DNA from 4 places in the Bradyrhizobium sp. CCBAU 53351 genome. Region 1 is predicted to be linked to each of the others. Evidence: predicted binding sites of a transcription regulator. Region 1 holds the regulator's gene; each other region holds the start of a gene.
The links. Region 1 encodes HrcA, which represses chaperone genes, less so after heat shock. Its sites were predicted from a motif close to GTTAGCACTCNCNNNNNGNGAGTGCTAAC; they were not measured.
Positions count from the first base shown of each region.

Region 2: the regulator HrcA is predicted to act here: its motif matches at 1,298-1,326, upstream of XH83_RS35035 (co-chaperone GroES).
Region 3: the regulator HrcA is predicted to act here: its motif matches at 1,329-1,357, upstream of groES (co-chaperone GroES).
Region 4: the regulator HrcA is predicted to act here: its motif matches at 1,137-1,165, upstream of XH83_RS23230 (co-chaperone GroES).

Region 1 is NZ_CP030059.1:176,461-179,729, forward strand. It holds gene pncA (bifunctional nicotinamidase/pyrazinamidase) at 1-598, shown strand, start outside; gene grpE (nucleotide exchange factor GrpE) at 719-1,336, opposite strand; gene hrcA (heat-inducible transcriptional repressor HrcA) at 1,432-2,520, opposite strand; gene rph (ribonuclease PH) at 2,726-3,269, shown strand, end outside.
Region 2 is NZ_CP030060.1:4,860-8,128, forward strand. It holds gene groL (chaperonin GroEL) at 1-895, opposite strand, end outside; gene XH83_RS35035 (co-chaperone GroES) at 942-1,256, opposite strand; partial or broken gene XH83_RS39845 (IS3 family transposase) at 2,506-3,161, opposite strand.
Region 3 is NZ_CP030059.1:1,145,629-1,148,897, reverse strand. It holds gene XH83_RS05475 (protein phosphatase CheZ) at 1-422, shown strand, start outside; gene XH83_RS05470 (hypothetical protein) at 612-1,133, opposite strand; gene groES (co-chaperone GroES) at 1,450-1,746, shown strand; gene groL (chaperonin GroEL) at 1,864-3,269, shown strand, end outside.
Region 4 is NZ_CP030059.1:4,897,493-4,900,761, forward strand. It holds gene XH83_RS23220 (tetratricopeptide repeat protein) at 1-377, shown strand, start outside; gene XH83_RS23225 (usg protein) at 542-829, opposite strand; gene XH83_RS23230 (co-chaperone GroES) at 1,208-1,522, shown strand; gene groL (chaperonin GroEL) at 1,568-3,208, shown strand.

The DNA of each region.
Region 1 (3,269 bases):
CGTACAGAACTGCTTCCTGCCGGGCGGAAGCCTCGCCGTGAAGGAGGGCGAGCAGGTGGTGCCTGTCATCAACAAGATCTCGAAGGCGTTTGCGAACGTGGTGATGACGCAGGACTGGCACACGCCGGGCCACGTCTCGTTTGCCTCAGTCCATTCCGGCAAGAAGCCGTTCGAGACCGTCGACCTTCCCTACGGCAAGCAGGTGCTGTGGCCTGATCATTGCGTGCAGGGCACCGACGGCGCGGCGCTGTCCAAGGATCTCGCGATCCCGCACGCCGAGCTCATCATCCGCAAGGGCTTTCACAAGGACGTCGACAGCTATTCGGCCTTCCTCGAAGCCGACGGCAAGACCTCGACCGGCCTCGCCGGATATTTGAAGGGGCGCAAGATCAAGCGCGTCTTCGTCGCTGGCCTGGCGACGGATTTCTGCGTGGCCTGGACGGCGCTCGACGCGCGCAAGGCGGGCTTCGAAGTCTATGTGGTGGAAGACGCCTGCCGCGGCATCGACACGCAGGGCTCGCTCGTAAAGGCCTGGGCCGACATGGCCAAGGCCGGCGTGAAGCGGATTCAGTCTGCGGATATCGCGGTGGGGGCCTAGGCGTTTCGCGTCGTCATTCCGGGGCGGCTCGAAGTGCCGAACCCGGAATCTCGAGATCCTCCGGTGCGCAGTGCGCACTGGAGTTCGATGCTGCGCATCGCCCCGGAATGACAACCCAACTCAGTTCGGCGCGCCGCTCGATTCGTTGTTGTTCGCGGCGGGCGCGGGCTTCGCACCGCCCTTGGCGACGCCGACCAAGGCCGGACGCAGCACGCGATCGCCGATGGTGTAGCCGGCCTGCATGATCTGGACCACGGTGCCAGAGGGCACCGACGGATCGGGCACTTCGTACATCGCCTGGTGGAAATTCGGGTCGAACTTCTGGCCCTGCGGATCGAGCTTCTTCACGCCGTGCTTTTCCAGCGCGTTGAGCAGCGACCGCTCGGTGAGCTCGACGCCCTCGATCAGCGAGATCAGGCCGGGATCCGCCGCGGCGCGAGCCTCGGGTGGAACGGCATCGAGCGCGCGCTGGAGATTGTCGGCGATGTCGAGCACGTCGCGGGCAAAGCCGGTAATGCCGTAGAGGCGGGCGTCGGCGACTTCCTTGGTGGTGCGCTTGCGCAAATTCTCCATCTCGGCCAGCGTCCGCAGCGTGCGATCGCGCGCCTCGGCGACTTCCTTCTGCAGGCTCTCGACCGAGCCTGGCTCGGGATCGTCGGGCATGATGTAGGGCTTCGACACCACGGGCTCGCCAGTCGGCGCGGCCGCGTCTTCGGGTTGCCGGTCTCGATCGGTCATCGGCTCTTATCTCGAACTCGTTTCCAGGGATTGTTGGTCCGGATATCGTGCTTTGAGCCGCGAAAATCAAGCGGCCGTGATCGGATCGAACCCGATCAGCCCCCCAATAGGCGGCTGACGATGCGAGCGGCGTAGTCCACAGTCGGGATCACGCGGGCATAATTCAGCCGCGTCGGCCCGATCACGCCCAGGACACCGACGATGTGGCCGGCGGCATCCCGATAGGGCGAGATGATGGTGGAAGACCCCGACAGCGAAAACAGCTTGTTCTCGCTGCCGATGAAGATACGCACGCCCTCGGCCGTCTCGGCCCGGCCGAGCAGATCGATCACGCCGCGCTTGGTCTCGAGGTCGTCGAACAGCAGGCGGACCCGCTCCAGATCCTCCAGCGCGTGCAAATCCTCCAGCAGATTGGCGTGGCCGCGCACGATGAGCTGGCGGTCCTCGTTCTCGCCGCCGGACCAGCTGGCGATCCCGGCGGAAATCACCTTCTGTGCCAGCTGATCGAGCTCGGCGCGGGCCTCGCCCAACGCCGTCTCGAGCTCGAGCCGCGCTTCCGCCAGGGTCCGGCCGCGGATTCGCGCATTGAGGAAATTGCCGGCTTCGGTGATCGCCGAGGAGGGAACTCCGGGCGGCAGCGTCAGCACCCGGTTCTCGACCTGGCCGTCCTCACCGACGAGGATGACCAGCGCTTTCTCCGGTTCCAGACGGACGAATTCAATGTGCTTCAGCCGCGCATTGGATTTTGGCGTCAGCACCACCGCGGCGGCCCGGGTCAAGCCGGACAGCCGCGTCAGCGCCTGGTCCAGCGCGGCCTCGACCGAGTGGGCCTGACCGACGGATGTGAGCTGGCTCTGGATCGACTGCCGCTCGGCCTCGTTGAGGTCGCCGACCTGCATCAGGGCGTCGACGAAGAAACGCAGGCCGAGTTCCGTCGGCAGCCGGCCGGCGGAGGTGTGCGGCGCATAGATCAGGCCGAGCTGTTCCAGGTCGGCCATGACGTTGCGGACCGAGGCCGGCGACAGCGGCATCGCGATCAGGCGCGAGATATTGCGCGAGCCCACGGGCTCACCGGTCGCGAGATAACTTTCTACAATTTGACGAAAAATGTCGCGGGAACGCTCGTTGAGCTGGGCAAGGCCTGCGCGCGGCGCGATCAGATGGATCGGATCGTGATGGGCCACAGACTGTAACTCCTCTCAGATACTCATAATTTGTCTATCCCCGAGGCGTCTGACAAGCGTGGCGTTTGCGGACCCGGAATCAGGGCAGGAATCGAGAGAGGAATCGAGGGAGAAATCGGGGGATGAATAAGCCCTTGCCGCCCACCCTCACCCCACCTACAAGCACCGCCAACAGCCTTATCCCGTGAATTTTGGAGGATTTCCCATGCGGCCAAGCCGCCGTGCGCCCGATGAATTGCGCCCCGTGACGCTGGAGCGCGGCGTGGTCAAATATGCGGAAGGCTCGTGCCTGGTGAAGTTCGGCGACACCCATGTGCTCGTCACCGCCACGCTGGAAGACCGACTGCCGCCGTGGCTGAAGGGCCAGGGCCGCGGCTGGGTCACCGCCGAATACGGCATGCTGCCGCGCGCAACCTCCGAACGCACCCGCCGCGAGGCCGCCGCCGGCAAGCAGAGCGGCCGTACCGTCGAGATCCAGCGCCTGATCGGCCGCTCGCTCCGCACCATCGTCGACCTCGAAGCACTCGGCGAGCGCCAGATCACGGTCGATTGCGACGTGCTGCAGGCCGACGGCGGCACGCGCACCGCCTCGATCACCGGCGCCTGGGTCGCACTGGCCGATTGCGTCAACTGGATGAAGGCGCGCAACATGATCAAGGCCAATGTCATGCGCGACAACGTCGCCGCGATCTCCTGCGGTATCTATAACGGCACGCCGGTGCTTGATCTCGACTATGCCGAGGATTCGG
Region 2 (3,269 bases), on a different replicon from region 1:
GGCCGCCGGTCAGGATCGCGATGTCCTGCAGCATGGCCTTGCGGCGATCGCCGAAGCCCGGAGCCTTGACGGCCGCGACCTTCAGGCCGCCGCGCAGACGGTTCACAACAAGCGTGGCCAAGGCCTCGCCTTCGACGTCCTCGGCGACGATGACCAGCGGCTTGCCGGTCTGCACCACGGCCTCGAGCAGCGGCAGCAGCTCGTTCAGCGAGGAGAGCTTCTTCTCGTTGATGAGGATGTAGGCGTCGTCCATCTCAACGCGCATCTTGTCGGCGTTGGTGACGAAGTAGGGCGAGATGTAGCCGCGGTCGAACTGCATGCCCTCGACGACGTCGAGCTCGGTCTCGAGCGACTTGGCTTCCTCGACGGTGATGACACCCTCGTTGCCGACCTTCTTCATGGCGTCGGAGAGGAACTTGCCGATCTCCTGGTCGCCGTTGGCCGAGATGGTGCCGACCTGGGCGATCTCGTCGTTCGAGGTGACCTTCTTGGAGTTCTTCTGGAGGTCTGCAACCACAGCCTCGACCGCGAGGTCGATACCGCGCTTGAGGTCCATCGGGTTCATGCCGGCGGCGACCGACTTGGCGCCTTCCTTCACGATCGCCTGGGCCAGCACGGTGGCGGTGGTGGTGCCGTCGCCGGCCGCGTCAGCGGACTTCGAGGCGACTTCGCGCACCATCTGGGCGCCCATGTTCTCGAACTTGTCGTCGAGCTCGATCTCCTTGGCGACGGTGACGCCGTCCTTGGTGATGCGGGGAGCGCCGAACGACTTGTCGAGCACGACGTTGCGGCCCTTCGGACCGAGCGTGACCTTCACCGCGTTGGCGAGGACGTCGACGCCGCGCAGCATCTTGTCGCGCGCTTCAACCGAGAATTTGACTTCTTTGGCTGCCATCTGGAATTTTCCTTAAGGTGTTTGACTGGAGGGAGGAGGGAGGCTCTTAAGCCGCCTTCTTCTTGGACTCGGCGACCTCGAGAACGCCCATCACGTCGCTCTCCTTCATGATCAGCAGGTCCTGGCCGTCGATCTTGACCTCGGTGCCGGACCACTTGCCGAACAGCACGCGGTCGCCGACCTTCAGGTCGATCGGGATCAGCTTGCCAGCTTCGTCGCGGCCACCGGGGCCGACGGCGACGACTTCGCCCTGGGAGGGCTTTTCCTTGGCAGTGTCGGGAATGATGATGCCGCCAGCGGTCTTCTCTTCTGCGTCGATGCGCTTGACCACGACGCGGTCGTGAAGCGGACGGAATTTCATGCAGTCCTCCTAATATTTGCACGAGTTGAGACTTCAACCTTGTGAGCAATCGATGCCTACGAGTGCTAGCGCAGACGCAGCTGAAATAGGACGGGGCTTCTACAGGAGCAAGAGCTTCCAGCAAAAAATCACACTCAGAAGTCGTCTCTGCCAGAATCATTTATCGTAGCTAACTGGCCCGGCCGCTATTAGCGCAGTGTGAGGTTGCCCTGCTCGGCCGAGGTCTGCACGATTTCGCGGCGGATGCTCTTGGCCTGGAAGAACGCTCAGACATTGGTGCGCTCGAGAGTCTTAGTAGTTGCTAAAGCCATTCTTGGTCTCATTGACTGCTCGGATACGGCTCCGGCCGAAACGAACCCTAGCGCTGATGAACGCGCGACGTAACAGGAGTTCGCCGGGCTTGCTTCAGTGGACGGAATTCTCATCGAGTTAGCCGCGACATCCGCAACAGCCAAGGAGTGTGAACAGGTTCGGGATGCCGTCTCGTTCTAGGCAAGCCGATCTTGAAAAATAGCGCCTTTTTTCATCTCGCTCCATCGCTAACCTTGGCAGTTGACCGGAGCTGGATGAAAGCGGCCAGGGGCCGGCGGCGACCTCTTCAAGGAGCTGAACGAAACGCCCGCGCGGGAGAACTGAATCAAGACGAGATCAGCGCTCACGCAAAGTTCAATCGCGCTTCGTCCGCCCTTCTTCCGCGGTGATGCTGATGATCGTATACGCATGCTTCTCGCGTCTTATATTGCGACGAGATGGGCTTCCGGGGAGGCAACGAGATGCAACGCCCCCGGTTTCACCGCATCTTCTTCAGACCGCTCGCGAAGAGTGGGGGCGGCACACGACTGGATCGGGGGATACGCCGAGTCCGCCCCCGCATCACCTTGAGAGGATTGGTGACGCGAGTTTGAAGGTAGCAAACAAGGCGATAGCGTAGCTACTGCAACTATCTCACACCAGGATGGCTCGCATGAGGGTTGAATCGGCCGTGGCGATAGGTTGTATGCTGTTGGGTCCTCGGGTGTCCCGGCTGTGCGGAGAGAAGAAATGCCGATTGTCACGACAGCGAGCGCAAGTGACGGACAAAGAACATTGCAGACAAGACGAAAGATGTGGTTCGGAGCCTAACATCCATCAGCAACAATGCTTCGATTTTCGCCGTTAGTCGCCCCGCTCAACGCGGTCTTCAATCTCGATAGTGCGTCAGACTGACCTCTTTTTGCGCTCTGATCTTCCCCCGAGAAAGCGGACGGGTTTAAGCGGCTTTTAGCTCCATCTCGATCGGAGGGATATATCCGATGGCGGAATAGAGCCTGGTTCGATTGGAGAAGCCCGCGATGAAGGCGAAGATGTCGCGCCGGGCTTCGGCACGGGTCTGGTACTGACGATGATGAACGAGCTCGGTCTTGAGGGTGTGGAAGAACCTCTCCATCGGGGCATTGTCGTAGCAGTCGATGCGTCAGGCCCGCGGCGGTAAGGGCCGCGCGATACTCGTGTGAAGCGTACTGCACTCCGCGATCGGAATGATGGACCAATCCGGCGTCCGGCCGCTGCTGGCGAAGCGCCATCGTCAGTGCGGAGGAGACGAGTTCGACCCGCATGTGATCCGGCATCGCCCAACCGACGATCTTGCGGCTGAAGAGGTCCATGACGGCTGCCAGGTACAGCCAGTCCTCCGCCGTGGGACGTAGGTGATATCGGCCAGCCAGACCCGGTTTGGGGCCGCGGCGGTGAAGTCGCGCGCGATCAGGTTTGGTGCGATCGGCAGATTGTGGCGACTGTCGGTGGTGCGGACGCGACATGGCGGCGCCATGATCGCCCGAATGCCATGCCGTCGCATCAGCCGTTCGATCCGGCCACGGCTGGCCCACGTCCCCGCGTCCGCAGGGCGGCGTGGACTCGAGAACTGCCGCTGGCTGCTCTCGCGATGGACCTGCCGGATCTCGGCATCGGCGTCGCCTGCGTGGTGGGCCGCCACGCCGCCGATGCCGGCTCCTGCCGGAATTTGTCTATCCAGCG
Region 3 (3,269 bases), 970 kb from region 1:
TGGCCAAGGTCAATGGCGAGCTCGGCGCGGTGGTCGGCGGTACCGAGCAGGCGACCCAGCAGATCCTCGAAGCCGCGGAATCGATCGACCAGGCCGCCAGCGCGATGTCCAAAGTGGATTCGATCGACCAGCAGAAGCGGCTCGCCGACGACATCCAGGAACGCGTCATCTCGATCTTCGAAGCCTGCAACTTCCAGGACCTGACCGGCCAGCGCATCAGCAAGGTCATGACCACGATGAAGTTCATCGAGCAGCATATCAATGCGATGATGGACATCTGGGGCGGCGTCGACGCCATCAAGTCGCATGTGCCGGCCCCAGTCGACAATCGCACCGAGGACGAAAAGCTCCTCAACGGTCCGAAGCTCTCCGGCGACGTCGGCCACGCCTCGCAGGACGACATCGACGCGCTGTTCGACTGAGCGGACGGGATACGGAAAAGCGAAACGCCGGCCCTGGGGGCTGGCGTTTTTGCTTTTGGATCCACCATCTCCGCTGTCATCGTCCGCGAAGGCGGACGATCCAGTATTCCAGAGACAGCAATGATTGAGCCGAGAGGCCGCGGCGCACTGGATGCCCCGCCTGCGCGGGGCATGACGGCGGAGCGAGTGCTACGCCCTCGGCGCGCAGCGGACGTAGACCATGTTGCCGTAGCGGGTGGCGGCGTCCTTGTCGATGAAGCGGGTGATCAGGACGCGGCCGTCGAAGGAGACGATTTCGCGGTCCTGCTCGCCGGGGGTCGGGCCCGCCGGTCCGATGTAGTTCTTGCCGCTCGGCGAGCCCTTCAGCCGCAGCTCCTGCGGCGTCGCCTGGTCGGCCAGATGCATAATCACGCCGCCGGAGGAACCGGCGGTGATCACGTAAGGGTTCTTGCACTGGGCCCGGGCGGCCGCCTCGGTGCGGGCGCGGTCGGCCGGGTTCTGGAACGAGGCCAGGCCCCAGCGGCCCACGATCTCGTCGGCGCGAATGGTCGCAGGCATTTCGGGAGCAACGCCCGGCTCGGCGTCGGGCGGCGGCGAGGACGACGAGAAGGACGGCAGGCTCATGCCGCCGCCGCAGGCGCCCAGCAGCAGCGCCAGACAAGAGGCGGCCGCCAGATTGGCAACCGTGCGCGCGTGAGCTGAACTGATCATGGCATTCCCCCGGACAAAACCATGGCCGCACCCCTCCCGCAGCCAAGCGCAAAAAAGCTGCCGGAGCAATGACGTCCTTTGATACGTCTGTGCCCCGAACAAGTTTCCAATGCCAACATCCTATATCCGCCTCAACAACCGCTTAACCACCTTTGCTTGACAGGATCGCGGCCAAGCCATATTTCCGGGCCCACTATTAGCACTCGGAAAGCCCGATTGCTAAGCGCGCCGTTCGATCCTCGGGATAGGGGCCGGACGGAAGTGCCGCCCCACCCACTTCCACACCTTCCGAAGCGAGCCTCCAAAGGGAAACGTCATGGCTAAATCCAAATTTCGTCCGCTGCATGACCGTGTCGTGGTCAAACGTATCGACGCCGAGGAAAAGACCAAGGGCGGCATCATCATTCCCGACACCGCCAAGGAAAAGCCGTCCCAGGGCGAAATCGTCGCCGTCGGCCCCGGCGGCCGTGACGAGGCCGGCAAGCTGGTCCCCATCGACCTCAAGGTCGGCGACCGCGTGCTGTTCGGCAAGTGGTCGGGCACCGAGGTCAAGATCGACAACGAAGACCTCCTGATCATGAAGGAGTCGGACATCATGGGCGTTCTGGCCTAAGGCCATCCGCCTGAACAGCCGCTGAATGTGATGCCCGGATCCAGGCGGTCCGGGCATCCATCATTCCGCCCGACAGCACAAAACAAGACACATCACGAAACACGAGGGACTGCAGACATGGCTGCCAAAGACGTCAAGTTTTCCGGAGACGCACGCGATCGCATGCTGCGCGGCGTCGACATTCTCGCCAACGCCGTCAAGGTGACGCTCGGCCCGAAGGGCCGCAACGTCGTCATCGAGAAATCGTTCGGCGCTCCCCGCATCACCAAGGACGGCGTCACCGTCGCCAAGGAGATCGAGCTCGAGGACAAGTTCGAGAACATGGGCGCCCAGATGGTGCGTGAGGTCGCCTCCAAGACCAACGACCTCGCCGGCGACGGCACCACCACCGCGACCGTGCTGGCCCAGGCCATCGTGCGCGAGGGCGCCAAGGCGGTTGCTGCCGGCATGAATCCGATGGACCTCAAGCGCGGCATCGACAGCGCCGTGGCAGCCGTCATCAAGGACATCGAGAAGCGCGCCAAGCCGGTCGCCGCCTCCTCCGAGGTCGCCCAGGTCGGCACCATCTCGGCCAATGGCGATGCCGCCATCGGCAAGATGATCGCCCAGGCGATGCAGAAGGTCGGCAACGAGGGCGTCATCACCGTCGAAGAGAACAAGTCGCTCGACACCGAAGTCGACATCGTCGAGGGCATGAAGTTCGACCGCGGCTATCTCAGCCCCTACTTCGTCACCAACCCCGAGAAGATGACCGCCGAGCTCGAGGACGCCTACATCCTCCTGCACGAGAAGAAGCTCTCGGGCCTGCAGGCCATGCTGCCGGTGCTGGAAGCCGTGGTGCAGTCGGGCAAGCCGCTCGTCATCATCGCCGAGGACGTCGAGGGCGAGGCGCTGGCCACCCTGGTCGTCAACCGGCTCCGTGGCGGCCTGAAGGTGGCCGCGGTGAAGGCGCCGGGCTTCGGCGATCGCCGCAAGGCCATGCTCGAGGATCTCGCGATCCTCACCGGCGGCCAGCTCATCTCCGAAGACCTCGGCATGAAGCTCGAGAACGTCACGGTCAAGATGCTGGGCCGCGCCGGCAAGGTCGTGATCGACAAGGAGAACACCACGATCGTCAAGGGTGCCGGCAAGAAGCCGGAGATCGAGGCCCGCGTCGGCCAGATCAAGGCCCAGATCGAGGAGACCACCTCGGACTACGACCGCGAGAAGCTCCAGGAGCGCCTCGCCAAGCTCGCGGGCGGCGTCGCGGTGATCCGCGTCGGCGGCGCGACCGAGATCGAGGTCAAGGAGAAGAAGGACCGCGTCGAGGACGCGCTCAACGCCACCCGGGCCGCGGTGCAGGAAGGCATCGTCCCCGGCGGCGGCGTCGCGCTGCTCCGCGCCAAGAAGGCGGTCGGCCGTCTTAGCAACGCCAATGCCGACGTCCAGGCCGGCATCAACATCGTGCTGAAAGCGCTGGAAGCTCCGATCCGCCAGATCTCCGAGAACGCCGGCGTGGAAGGCTCGATCGTGGTCGGCAAGAT
Region 4 (3,269 bases), 2.6 Mb from region 1:
GAAGCGAACATCTGGCATCGTTCAATCGTGTCGATATCTGTCTCGACCCGTTCCCGCAGAACGGCGGCGTCAGCACGTGGGAAGCCTTGCAGATGGGCGTGCCTGTGGTCGCGAAGCTCGGCAACAGCCTGCCCAGCCGTGCCGCCGGCTCCATCCTCACGGCGCTCGGCCTGCCCGACTGGGTCACCGACAGCAATGAGGCCTATATCGACATCGCAACGAGCCGCGCCCTGGAGATCGGCGAGCTCGACAAGGTGCGCCTCGCATTGCCCGACCAGATCCGGGCCGCCGCCGCCGGCAACCCCGTCTCCTACGGGCGAGCGGTGGACGAGGCCTATCGCGCGATGTGGCAGCGCTATTGCAGCAGCGGCGCCTGATCGCGCCTCGGGCGACGACAGCGCGTTCGCACGGCGCAGCTCCAACCGAGATATCGTAGGGCGGGCAAAGCGAAGCGTGCCCACGCATCTGTAACCGGATCGGAAAAAGCGTGGGCACGGCGCGCGAAGAACGCGCCTTTGCCCGCCCTACGAGACCGGTGTCCTCAATGCAGCCGGAACACGCCATCCACGGCGCGCAGCTCGGCCGGCTTGATCAGCTTGGAATGCGCCACGGTGACCGAATGGAGGGGGCCGTCGAGCTTCTCCTGCCAGAATGCCAGGAAATCCTTCAGCGCCGGGAATTTCGGAAACATGTCGTAGTTCTGCCAGACATAGGTCTGGAGCAGCGAGGGATGATCCGGCATGCGGTAGAGAATTTGCGCCGTCGTCAGCCCGTAACCCAGCATCTGTTTCCGGAAATCCTCGGAAACGACCCCACTCCGCAAGCCCATGCCAACCTCCTTTGCAGGAGCGCATTCAAGGGGCGGCTTGGTCGGTGTGCGCCTTACGAGCCACCCGGTACTGATGCGCTCACATGAGAGAAATGTGACGCAAACTGACAATCCATCTCAAGCCCAAAAGTTTAACAAGCTGTTGAAATTCAATGCGTTAGCAGCAGATGCGGCACCGTGCTAATACGGTCCCTAAACCCGGTTAACGATGGAAAGACATTCTGGCAGCCGAGCCTTCAGAGCGCCAAATTTTCTGCTAGAAGCCCTTGCCCCCGCAAAATTCCTGTCCTATTTCAGCCTTGCTCGTGCTAGCACTCGCGGGCACCGATTGCTAACAATCTCAAAACCTCAACCCGAGCAAATGCTTAGGAGGACTGCATGAAATTCCGTCCGCTTCACGACCGCGTCGTGGTCAAGCGCATCGACGCAGAAGAGAAGACCGCTGGCGGCATCATCATTCCCGACACTGCCAAGGAAAAGCCCTCCCAGGGCGAAATCGTCGCCGTCGGCCCCGGTGGCCGCGACGAAGCCGGCAAGCTGGTTCCGCTCGACCTGAAGGTCGGCGACCGCGTGCTGTTCGGCAAGTGGTCCGGCACCGAGGTCAAGATCGACAACGTCGACCTGCTGATCATGAAGGAAAGCGACATCATGGGCGTCCTCGACGTCCCCGCTTCCAAGAAGAAGGCGGCCTAAGAGCCCCTCTTTCCCTCCAATCAAATACCTCAAGGAAAAATCCAGATGGCAGCCAAAGAAGTCAAATTCTCGGTTGATGCGCGCGACAAGATGCTGCGCGGCGTCGACATCCTTGCCAACGCGGTGAAGGTCACGCTCGGTCCGAAGGGCCGCAACGTCGTCCTCGACAAGTCGTTCGGCGCTCCCCGCATCACCAAGGACGGCGTCACCGTCGCCAAGGAGATCGAGCTCGAGGACAAGTTCGAGAACATGGGCGCGCAGATGGTGCGCGAAGTCGCCTCCAAGTCCGCTGACGCGGCCGGCGACGGCACCACCACCGCCACCGTGCTGGCCCAGGCGATCGTGCGCGAAGGCGCCAAGTCGGTTGCCGCCGGCATGAACCCGATGGACCTCAAGCGTGGTATCGACCTGGCCGTGGAAGCCGTGGTCGCCGACCTCGTCAAGAACTCCAAGAAGGTCACCTCGAACGACGAGATCGCCCAGGTCGGCACCATCTCGGCGAACGGCGACCAGGAGATCGGCAAGTTCCTCTCCGACGCCATGAAGAAGGTCGGCAACGAGGGTGTCATCACCGTCGAGGAAGCCAAGTCGCTCGAGACCGAGCTCGACGTCGTCGAGGGCATGCAGTTCGACCGCGGCTACATCTCGCCCTACTTCGTCACCAACGCCGACAAGATGCGCGTTGAGATGGACGACGCCTACATCCTCATCAACGAGAAGAAGCTCTCCTCGCTGAACGAGCTGCTGCCGCTGCTCGAGGCCGTGGTGCAGACCGGCAAGCCGCTGGTCATCGTCGCCGAAGACGTCGAAGGCGAAGCGCTCGCGACCCTGGTCGTGAACCGTCTGCGCGGCGGCCTGAAGGTCGCGGCCGTCAAGGCTCCGGGCTTCGGCGATCGCCGCAAGGCCATGCTGCAGGACATCGCGATCCTGACCGGCGGCCAGGCGATCTCGGAAGATCTCGGCATCAAGCTCGAGAACGTCACGCTCAACATGCTCGGTCGCGCCAAGAAGGTGATGATCGACAAGGAGAACACCACGATCGTCAACGGCGCCGGCAAGAAGGCCGACATCGAGGCGCGCGTGGCCCAGATCAAGGCGCAGATCGAGGAAACCACCTCGGACTACGACCGTGAGAAGCTCCAGGAGCGTCTGGCCAAGCTCGCCGGCGGCGTCGCGGTGATCCGCGTCGGCGGCGCGACCGAGGTCGAGGTCAAGGAGCGCAAGGATCGCGTTGATGACGCGATGCATGCGACCCGCGCGGCTGTGGAAGAAGGCATCGTCCCGGGCGGCGGCGTCGCCCTGCTCCGTGCCTCCGAGCAGCTCAAGGGCCTGCGCACCAAGAACGACGACCAGAAGACCGGCGTCGAGATCGTGCGCAAGGCGCTGTCGGCTCCCGCTCGCCAGATCGCGATCAACGCCGGTGAAGACGGCTCGGTGATCGTCGGCAAGATCCTGGAGAACAAGACCTACAATTACGGCTTCGACTCCCAGACCGGCGAATATGCCGACCTCGTCAAGAAGGGCATCATCGACCCGACCAAGGTGGTCCGTACCGCGATCCAGAACGCAGCCTCGGTTGCGGCCCTGCTGATCACCACGGAAGCCATGGTCGCCGAGCTGCCCAAGAAGGGCGGCGCCGGCCCGGCAATGCCCCCCGGCGGCGGCATGGGCGGCATGGACTTCTAAGTCCAACGACCTCTCAAGAACGACGAAACCCCGGCAGCGATGCCGGGGTTTTTGTTTGGGG